DNA from 2 places in the Nocardia arseniciresistens genome. Region 1 is predicted to be linked to the other one. Evidence: riboswitches for the same ligand, from Rfam matches in the RefSeq annotation. Region 1 holds a riboswitch; the other holds the start of a gene.
The links. Region 1 has a riboswitch for S-adenosylmethionine ahead of ACLMAJ_RS06750 (bifunctional o-acetylhomoserine/o-acetylserine sulfhydrylase). Riboswitches for the same ligand answer to the same signal wherever they lie in the genome.

Region 2: linked by a shared signal. The riboswitch ahead of ACLMAJ_RS14260 (aminotransferase class V-fold PLP-dependent enzyme) and the one ahead of ACLMAJ_RS06750 (bifunctional o-acetylhomoserine/o-acetylserine sulfhydrylase) in region 1 are both predicted to bind S-adenosylmethionine.

The regions. Positions count from the first base shown of each region.
Region 1 covers NZ_JBKORD010000003.1:265,929-271,331, reverse strand. Annotated here, with positions in the region: gene ACLMAJ_RS06760 (MFS transporter) at 1-1,000, opposite strand, end outside; gene ACLMAJ_RS06755 (TetR family transcriptional regulator) at 1,135-1,872, shown strand; SAM riboswitch class IV at 1,924-2,034, shown strand; gene ACLMAJ_RS06750 (bifunctional o-acetylhomoserine/o-acetylserine sulfhydrylase) at 2,121-3,491, shown strand; gene metX (homoserine O-acetyltransferase MetX) at 3,533-4,648, shown strand; gene ACLMAJ_RS06740 (winged helix-turn-helix transcriptional regulator) at 4,697-5,074, opposite strand; gene ACLMAJ_RS06735 (nitroreductase family protein) at 5,144-5,403, shown strand, end outside.
Region 2 covers NZ_JBKORD010000007.1:58,575-63,977, forward strand. Annotated here, with positions in the region: gene ACLMAJ_RS14250 (YbaK/EbsC family protein) at 125-598, shown strand; gene ACLMAJ_RS14255 (flavin reductase family protein) at 666-1,217, shown strand; gene ACLMAJ_RS14260 (aminotransferase class V-fold PLP-dependent enzyme) at 1,305-2,627, opposite strand; SAM riboswitch class IV at 2,685-2,798, opposite strand; gene ACLMAJ_RS14265 (LysE family translocator) at 2,924-3,571, shown strand; gene ACLMAJ_RS14270 (DHA2 family efflux MFS transporter permease subunit) at 3,568-4,986, opposite strand; gene ACLMAJ_RS14275 (MarR family winged helix-turn-helix transcriptional regulator) at 5,067-5,403, shown strand, end outside.

The DNA of each region.
Region 1 (5,403 bases):
GCGCACTGGTGACGCCCGCGCCGACCGCGATTCCGACGGGGAAGGGCAGGAAGGCGAATCCGGCCTTCAGCGACGAGTAGCCGAGCGTGACCTGGAAGTAGTAGCTCAGGAACAAGAACATCGCGAACATTGCGATCGGGACGAGCAGCGCGGCGAGGAATGCGCCACCACGGTTGATCTCACCCGGGATATGCAGCGGCAGCAATGGATTCGATGAGCGACGCTCGATCGCGACGAACGCGATCAGCAGTGCGACACCCACGACGAGCAGCCCGAGGGTGCTGCCCGCCAGCCAGCCGTCGTCGGCGGCGCGGCTGAAGCCGTACACGATGGCGATCAGTCCGAGGGTGACGGTGAACGCGCCCGGCACGTCGTAGCCGCCGGTGCGCGAAGTCGGTATGTCCTTCGCCACAAACGCCAGCGCGCCGAGCAGGGCCAGGATCGCGATCGGGGTGTTCACCAGCAGGCACCAACGCCAGGAGGCGTACTCGGTGAGTGCGCCACCCGCGATCAGGCCCAGTGCCGCTCCACCCGCCGAGATTCCGGCGAAGATACCGAACGCGGTCGCGCGCTCCTTGGCCTCGGTGAAGGTCACCGACAACAGCGAAAGTGCCGCGGGCGCAAGCAAAGCCGCGAACGCACCTTGAAGCGCGCGGCCCGCGAACAACTCGGCGCCGTTCTGCGCGAGCCCGGCAAGCGCGGAGGCCGCGGCGAATCCGATGAGGCCGACAATGAAGATCCGACGCCTGCCGAGGTAGTCGGCAAGGCGACCGCCGAGCAGCAACAGGCCACCGAAGATCAGCGTGTAGGCGGTCAGCATCCATTGCTTGTTGCCATCACTGATATCGAGATCACGTTGCGCGAATGGCAGCGAGATGGTGACGATGGTGGCATCCAGCACCACCATGAGCTGGGCCAATGCGATCACCCCCAGGGCCAACCAACGCGCCGAACTGCTCTGCTTTTCGGGAACGTCCACCGCTGTCGCAGTCTCGGTCATCGTGCTCTCCTCGTAACTCGAAGTAGTGCGATCATCTTGTCATCATCAGACATTTGTCGTCAAGGGAAAAATGTCGCAATACGACATTTGGCTGCTAACGACACAAAACGGCCCGATTGCGATAGAATGGCAGAATGCTCGAGTCATCAACGCCGACCGGCGCGAGCGCCGCAGCGGACTCCCCTGCCAGCGCCGAGGCGAACCAGGACCATGCCGCGAACCCGGTGCCCGCCGGCCTGCGTGAGCGCAAGAAGCAGCAGACGCGGCTGCGCATCATCGAGGTCGGACTCGACCTCTGCGACGCGCGCGGCTTCGATGCCACGACTGTCGAGCAGATCGCCAACGCCGCGGACATATCGCCGCGCACGATCAACCGCTACTTCGACAGCAAAGAGGACATCGTCCTCGGCCCGATCAAAGACTTCGGCGCCACTGTCGCCGAAACTCTGCGCGGACTCCCTGTGACCGGCAACGAGCTGGATACGCTGCGTCAAGCCTTCCTGCGGACCATCGACCGCGCGATCGACGGAAATGATGAGCTGGTCTCGTTCCGGCAGTTCCAGCAAATGCAGCGCATCCTGCGCAGCAGCCCGTCGGTCAGTGCGCGCAGCCTCGAACATGCCGACCACAAGTCCATCGCGATCGCCGAGGTGATCGCCGAACGACTCCACACCGAACCCGAATCGGTGCAGGTGCGGCTGATCGTCGGCGCCTGGCAGCTGATCGGGCAGCTCGGTATGGAGTGCTCGGTCGAGATGTTCGACGAGGGCGACCCGACGGCCGCGGCCATGGCGGGCCGCGCCGCGTTCCTCTCGACCTACGACGAGTTCGTGCGCATCGTCTGTATCCCCCAGGCCAGCGAAACCCACTGAGTTCGGCAGCAGATTCGATCATCGCCCGACCGCCAGCTATGATGCCGATCAGGTCATGAGTGCCAGCGCGAAGCCCCGGCTTGCTGGACGGCAACCCTCCAGCAGCGGTGGGGTGCTCCGGGTGATGACCGGGCTCTCGAAAGCCGAGAGCAAGCGCGCACTTCAGGAGGTACCCCCAATGTGTTGTTGTCCGTCGCCCCCACCCCGTTAGCAAGTAGTTCTGGCGAACAACCCTTTTGGAGCAAGACATGAGTGACCCCATCGCGTCCGCAGCCGATATCGATCCGACCGTTCCGTCCGATCCGGCTGCTCAGTCCGATCCGACGCAGTGGTCCTTCGAGACCAAGCAGGTCCACGCGGGACAGGCCCCCGACGAGACCACCGGCGCACGTGCCCTCCCGATCTACCAGACCACCTCCTACGCCTTCCGCGATACCGATCACGCGGCGGCGCTGTTCGGTCTCGCCGAGCCGGGCAACATCTACACCAGGATCATGAATCCGACCCAGGACGTGGTCGAGCAGCGCATCGCCGCCCTCGAGGGCGGTGTCGCCGCGCTGCTGCTCGCCTCAGGGCAGGCCGCGGAGACCTACGCGATCCTCAACCTGGCTTCGGCCGGTGATCACATCGTTTCCAGCCCGCACCTGTACGGCGGCACCTACAACCTCTTCCACTACACGCTGCCCAAGCTCGGCATCGAGGTCTCCTTCGTGGCCGACCCCGACGACCTGGCGCAGTGGCGAGCGGCCATCCGGCCGAACACCAAGGCGTTCTACGGCGAGACCATCGCCAACCCGAGCAGCGCCATTTTCGATATTCGCGGCATAGCGGACATCGCACACGCGGTCGGACTGCCGCTGATCGTGGACAACACCGTCGCGACCCCGTACCTGATCCAGCCGTTCGCGCACGGCGCGGACATCGTCGTGCACTCGGCGACGAAGTATCTCGGCGGCCACGGCACGGCGGTCGCGGGCGTGATCGTCGATGGCGGGGCGTTCGACTGGGCTGTCCGTGATGAGAACGGCCAGGCGCGGTTCCCCGGCTTCACCACCCCTGACCCGAGCTACCACGGTGTCGTGTTCGCCGATCTCGGCGCGCCCGCCTACGCGCTCAAGGCGCGCGTGCAGCTGCTGCGCGACCTCGGCGCTGCGGTATCGCCGTTCAACGCGTTCCTGATCAGCCAGGGCGTCGAGACGCTGAGCCTGCGCATCGAGCGGCATGTCGCCAACGCGCAGGCGGTGGCCGAGTTCCTGACCACGCAGCCCGGCGTCGAGTCGGTGGCCTACGCGGGCCTGCCGTCCTCACCGTGGCACGAGCGCGCCAAACAGCTCGCACCCAAGGGGCCCGGCGCGATCATCGCGTTCGAACTGAGCGGCGGTGTCGATGCGGGCAAGAAGTTCGTTGACGCATTAGCCCTGCACAGCCATGTCGCTAACATCGGTGATGTGCGTTCTCTCGTGATCCATCCCGCCTCGACCACGCACTCACAGCTGACACCCGAGGAGCAGTTGACCTCCGGTGTCACGCCGGGGCTGGTCCGGTTGGCGGTGGGCATCGAGGGAATCGACGACATCCTTGCCGATCTACGCGCCGGTTTCGCGGCGGTAGCGACGTGAGCGTGAGCGCCGAACCGAGTACCGTGCGATCCGCGTCGGCGGTGGCCCTGCCACCGCCGGACGGGCGCCTCGGCATGATCGCCATCGGGGAAGTGCGGCTGGAGAACGGCGCGGCTGTCCCCAACGTGCACCTTGCCGTGCAGCGCTGGGGTGAGCTCTCCCCGACGCTGGACAACGTCGTGCTCGTCGAACACGCGCTGACCGGCGACTCGCATGTGATCGGCCGTCCGGACGACATCCATCAGCTACCGGGTTGGTGGGACGGCATGGTCGGCCCGGGCGCGCCGCTCGATACCGACGAGTGGTGTGTCATCGCGACCAACGTGCTCGGCGGCTGTAAGGGCAGTACCGGTCCCACCTCGCTGGCTCCGGACGGAAAGCCTTGGGGTGCACGGTTTCCCGACGTTTCGATCCGAGATCAGGTGCATGCGGAAGTAGCACTGATGGACCTGCTCGGCATCGAAAGGCTCGCCGCCGTTGTCGGCGGGTCCATGGGCGGCATGCGGGTGCTGGAGTGGATGGTCGGCGCACCGGATCGGGTCGCTGCGGCACTGGTGCTCGCCGTCGGCGCGCGCGCGACCGCCGACCAGATCGGCACGCAGACAACGCAAATCGCCGCCATCAAGGCCGACCCCGACTGGCAGGGCGGCAACTATCACGACACCGATCGCGCGCCGATGGTCGGCATGGGCATCGCACGGCGCATCGCGCACCTGACGTATCGGACCGAGTCCGAGCTCGACCATCGGTTCGAGAACAGCGCACAGGGCGACGAGGATCCCAGGCGCGGCGGCCGTTACGCGGTGCAGAGTTATCTGGATCATCAGGCGAGCAAGCTCTGTAGCCGTTTCGATCCGGCTACCTATGTGCTGCTCACCGAGGCGATGAACAGGCACGACATCGGGCGGGGGCGCGGCGGCATCGAGGCCGCGCTCGCCGCGACGCCGGTGCCGTGCGTGGTGGGCGGCGTCGATTCCGATCGGCTGTATCCGCTGCGCACCCAGCAGGAGTTGGCCGACGGGCTGCCCGGCTGCGACGGGCTGGAGATCGTGCATTCACGTGACGGCCACGACGGCTTCCTCACCGAGGCGGCCGCGGTGTCGAAGCTGCTGACCGAGACGATGCGGCTTGCCAGGGTGCACCGCGAGGCCGACTGAGACCCACTCCTGGGAGCAGGGCGAACACCCTGCTCTCGAGGCCTGCCCTCAGCTCGCCGCGATACGCCTTGCCTGCTCAACGCGATTGATATTGGTCTCGATCCACTCGCGCAGCGCCGCGATCGGGGTGCGCAGGCTGTGGCCGAGCTCGGTCAGGTCGTAGTCGACGCGCGGCGGAATGGTGGGATGCACTGTGCGCGTGACAAATCCATCCGTTTCCAGCTGGCGCAACGTTTGCGTCAGCATCTTCTGCGAGACGCCATCGATGCGACGGTGCAAGTCGGTGTAGCGCATCGTCCCGTCGGCGAGCGCGTCGACGATCAGCACTGTCCACTTGCCCGCGACATGGTCGAGAAGTTGCCTGGTCGGGCATTTGGCCGAGTAGACATCGGCAGGCAGACCACTGGCCTCATGGATCGTACTCATTTTTCCGAGTGTAACGCACTTTTAAGTGCCGTCTTCCCATTGGAGAGTAACTCTCCGATAGTAAGAATTATGAAAGCACAGACACTTTCGGTTCCCGAAGCTATCCGGACCCGACGCACCACCCGCCATTACCGCCCCGATCAGGTCCCACAGGTACTGCTCGACGAACTGTTGGATCTGACCGTCGAGGCACCGACAGCCTGGAATATGCAGGACCGTTCGATCGTGGTGGTGACCAGCGAATCCGGGCGCCGCGACCTGTCGAACGCCGCCTTCGGCCAGCCGCAGCCACTGGAGGCGCCGGTCGTGCTCGTCTTCGTCGCCGAGAC
Region 2 (5,403 bases), on a different contig from region 1:
GCCCGGGGTCACCGCATGCGCCCGAGTGTTGAAGCCGCGCAAAGAACGCTGCGCCACACTGGTTCTCACCTCCTATCTGGTCATCCGCCCGGCATACCGCTCGCAATCGCTCTACCCTGGTTTCATGCGCAGGTCCCTTCCACCAGTCGCATGCCGGGTCTCGGACACGTTGATCGCGCGCGGCCATCACGGTGTCATCGTCACACAACCCGAGCCGACGCCCACCGCCGCCGATGCCGCGCGGGCACTCGGCATCGATGTGGGCGCGATCACAAAGTCACTGGTGTTCCTGCTCGACGACGATCCGGTGCTGTTGCTCGTCTCGGGCGCGCATCAGGTCGACCTGCGCCACACCGGCGAACGGCTGGAGGGAACGCTGACCCGGGCCCCCGCCGCGATGGTGCGCGAGGTCACCGGCCAGCCGATCGGCGGCGTCGCTCCCGTCGGCCACCCGACCAACCTGCCGACCTGGGTCGATAACGCGCTGTCCGAGCATCGCGAATTGTGGGCGGCGGGCGGTCATCCGAACACCATCTTCCGCACATCTTTTCGTGAACTGGTCCGCATTACCGCCGGACTCCCGCTCGACGTGGATTGAATGCCGACCGACCGGACGAAGAACGACGCGAGCTCCCCACACTCGTAAACGGGCGTAGTTTCGTCAGGTGACCGAAGCACAGCGGCCAGCCACGGATTTCCAGATTCCCGACGATCTGAGCGGTATCACCGCCGACCAGTACCGCGCCTCGATGCGCCATTACCCTGCGGGCGTCACCGTCGTCACGCTCCGCTCCGCGACCGGCCCCGTCGGTTTCACCGCGACGTCCTTCGCGTCGCTGTCGCTGGACCCACCACTGGTCTCCTTCAATATCGCGCACACCTCATCGAGCCTCACCGCGCTGCGGGCGGCCGACTCCGTTGTCATCCACTTCCTCGGCGAACACCAGCACGACCTGGCCAAGCGCTTCGCACGCACCGCCGACGAACGCTTCACCGACCGCTCACTGTGGACAACCCTGGACACCGGCGAGCCCGTGTTGCACGGCACCCCCATCTGGCTGCGCACCACGATCCGACAACTCATCCCCATCGGCGACCACACCTTCGTCGTCGGCCTCGTCACCCGAGTCCACGACAACACCGATGAAAAACCCGCCGCCGCCCCACTGCTCTACTACAACGGCAGCTACTACCGCCCGACCGCGCTCAACGACTGAACACGGCCGGACGGCAGTCGGATTCGCCGGTAGCGGCCGATTGGTTCCATCCGGATGAAATCGCCTGCGACACAGGCTTGTTTCCAGCTACTCGATCAGACAGGGTGCCGCACCGGCGAATGTGTCCGGGCCGGCGAAAGGACGGGTTTCGGGGGTCGGATTCCAGAGGCCGTCGGTGCCGGCGTAATTCCACTTCGAGCCGGACTCGACGAGGGTGGCGACCGCCCCGACGAGGCGGTCGACGTCGGCGGAGCTGGTACCGAGACCGACGCTGGCACGCAGCGCGCCGTCGAGGCCGAGGCGGGCAAGTAGCGGGTGGGCGCAGAAGCGGCCGTCGCGGACACCGATGCCGTGTTCGGCGGAGAGGTAGGCGGCGACGTGGCCGGGGACGAAGCCGTCGAGGGTGAAGGCGACGATGCCGACGGTGTCGGGGCTGTCGTCCCAGATACGCAGGAGATCGACGCCGGGGATGGCGCGCAGGCCGGCGCGCAGGCGCTCGGCGAGCGCACGCTCGTGGGTGATGAGGGTTTCGGGATCGATCGCGCAGAGCGCCTCACAGGCGGCGGCGAGCGCGGCCGCGCCGAGAACGTTCGGGGAGCCTGCCTCGTGCCGCTGCGGCGCGGGAGCCCACTCGGCGCCGGTTGTGCTGACCTCCCTGACCGCGCCGCCGCCCGCCAGATACGGATCCGCCGCATCCAGCCAATCGCGGCGACCGACAAGGACGCCGGCGCCGAACGGCGCGTACAGCTTGTGGCCCGAGAACGCGAGATAGTCGATTCCGGTGTCGCGCAGGCTGATTCGCCGATGCGGTGCCAGCTGCGCCGCATCGACCAGTATGCGTGCGCCGCACTGGTGGGCAATGGTGGCCAGCCGCTCGAGCGGTAGCACCTCGCCGGTGACATTGGACGCACCGGTGACCGCGAGCAACGCGGCGGGCTTGCTGCACAGTTCGGCGACGAGCAGCCGGATGGTCTCGGCCACGGTATCCGCGGCCCGCACGACCCGGCGGCCATTCCTGGTCCAGGCCAGGAAGTTCGCGTGGTGCTCGATGTCGAGCACCACGGTGTCACCGGGCACGCAGCCTGCAAGCAGGTTCAGCGAGTCGGTTGTGTTACGGGTGAACACGACCACCTGGTCGTCGTCGGCATCGAGGAACCGCGTCACCGAACCGCGTGCGGCCTCGTAGCACTCGGTGGAGATCCGCGAGGCGTACCCGGCACCGCGGTGCACACTCGCGTAGTACGGCAGCAGCTGCTGCACGCGGTCGGTGACCTGCGCCAATGCCGGAGCACTCGCGGCGTAGTCGAAGTTCGCGTAGGTGGTCGTCCCGCCTTGAACGAGCGGGACCTGGAGGTCGTCGCCGGAGACCCTGGCGAGAGCGGTACAGGTCTGATCCACAACAGCAGTCATCACGAAATCCCGTCGGTTTTAGGACCCAGAACCAGGAGGAACCAAGAGATTTGTTCGAGTCCGCGCTTGCCGCGCCCGGTCGGGCGGCGGCCAGGTCGTCACCTGGAGCACCCCACCGCGGAGGAGGGTTGCCGACCAGCTAGCCAGGGCTTGATGCTGGTACTCATGACCTGCACCGAGATTGGCAGACCTCACCCGCCCCTGTCAACAGCAATCACAAACGCCGCCCATCACGGCGTGGCGTGCGCAGGTCGAACTCGGTTGCGCAATGTCGTGATGTGCGGTCCCATCGGTGGGTGACGCTTTCCCTGCTGCTCAGTTTCATCGGTGTGTGCGTGCTGCTGTCGATCACGCCTGGGCCCGATACGTTCCTGGTGCTGCGTTTCTCGATGGTGGACGCGCGACCCGGGGTCGCCGCGGCGATCGGGTCGGCACTCGGCGGCATCGTGTGGGCCGTGGTGGTCGCGGCGGGCGTCGCCGCCCTGCTGGAGCAGTCGGCGACGGCCTATCGCGCGCTCAAGGTCGTCGGCGGAATCTACCTGGTGTACTTGGGCGTCCGCGCACTGATCGATCATCGGCGGCAACGCCGCGCGGCGGTTGCGGACCCCACGGAAGCGATTACCGCGCAGGCGAATTCCGGCACGCCGAGCTCGATTCGCTCGGCGTTCGCCGCCGGACTGGTGTCGTGCATGTTCAACCCGAAGGTCGGCCTGTTCTACCTGGCGGTGCTGCCCCAATTCCTCACCGAGGTCACCTTCGCCAATACCCTCGCCCTCGGCGCGGTCGAATCGAGCATCGCGGCGGTGGAGATGGTGCTGCTCGCGATCGCCGCCTCCCGCGCGGTGGCGATGCTGCGCAAGCCGAAGGTCCGCGATCGCCTCGAACAGGCGAGCGCGGCCATCCTCGCGGCACTCGGCATCGGCACCGCCGCCTCAGCTGCCTAACCTTTTTCCTTGCGCCACAACAAGACCGAGGCGACAAGCGCGATGAACCCCGCCGCCGTGAGCCACCAGAACGCCTGCTGGAAGCCGACGTCGATGGACCGGCCCGCGGCGCCGGCGCGGTACAGAACCACCGCCATCAGCGCCGCGCCGATGGACCCACCCACCCGCTGCAGAATATTCACGAACGACGCCGCATCCGGTAGCTGCTCGCGACCGACCGCCGCATAGGCCGCCGCGATGATGGGCATTCCGGTCAGCCCGGCCGCGATTCCTCGGACCAGCAATAACCCTTGCACCAGAACGGCATCGAGCGAGGCATCCGAGAGTGCGAACGGCATTGTGGTCGCGACGATCAATACATTGCCGACCACCGCGACGACACCACCGCCATAGCGGTCGGTTAGCCGCCCCGCTACCGGCATCGCGACGATGCCGCCGATACCGAACGCAAGCAGCAGCAGCCCCGTGGCGATCAACCCCTTGCCGTGCAGTAGCTGGAAGTACAGGGGCAGCAGCAGCATCGACCCGAACATCGCCGCACCCGAGAAGAAGTTGGCCACGTTCGCGGTCGCGAAGATCGGGCTGCGGAACAGGCCGATGTCGAGAACCTTCGGCCCGCGGCCCCACACCGATCGCAGCACGAAGCCACCGAGCGCGAGCGCACCTACGACCACGGGAACCCACACCGACACCGCGGAAAGACCGCCACGGCTACCGAATTCGCCGAGTCCGTAAACCAGCAGCGATAGGCCCGCTCCGATCAGCACGAACCCCGCGATATCGAACGGCTCGCGGCCGAGGGACACCTGTTCATGTGGCAGCACGCGCCGCGCGAGCACGAACGCCACCGCGCCGAACGGAATGTTGATCAAGAACAGCCACTCCCACGACAGCTGCGCCAGCAGCACGCCGCCGATCGTGGGCCCGACCGCGGGCGCGACGACCACCGCGATCCCGACCACGCTCATCACCCGGCCCAGCCGCTGCGGTCCCGCGACCCGGCCGATCAACGTCTGCCCCGCTGGCACCAACAGTCCGGCGGCCAATCCCTGCGCGATGCGCAGCGCGATGAGCCAGCCGATGTTCGGAGCCAGCGCGCAGAGGCCGGAGACGACCGTGAAAGCGACCAACGCGCCGAGCCACACCCGATCCGTCCCGACCCTTCGCCCCAGCCAGCCGCACAGCGGCAGCGTCACAGCGAGAGCGAGCAGATAGGCGCTGGCGATCCACTGCGCACTGTCCAGCGATGCGCCGAGATCGCCCGCGATCACGTTGAGCCCGATATTGACCAGCGATGTATCCAACATGCTCATCACCGCGCCGAAGACAACGACACCGGCCACTCGCCACACATGTGCGGGGATCGGTTCGAGTGTGGGCCCGGCAGTGGTGACCGTCGCTCGAGTTTCCGTCACGGCTTCTCCCATTTTGTTGAGCTTCTAGATTGTGGAGAGTATCAACAATCTGGAAGCTCAACAATGGGTAGACTTTCGAAATGTCCGCCGAATTCACCCACCCGCCCGGGCTGCTGCGCTTCCCGACCTTCGTGCTCGGCAAGCTGCACCAGGCCATCAAGGCGGAGGTGGGCTCGTCGCTGCGCGATCACTGGGTGCTCGTATATCTCGAGGATCACGACGACTTGAGCCAACAGCAGGTATCGGACGCACTGAAGATCGACCGCAGCGAAGTCGTGCGGCTGATCGACAGCCTCGAGCAGGCCGGTTTCGTGGTGCGCACCCGGGATACCAGCGATCGCCGCAAATACCGGCTCACCATCACCCAGGCCGGACGGGCCGAACGACGACGGTCCGACACACTCATAGAACAGGCCA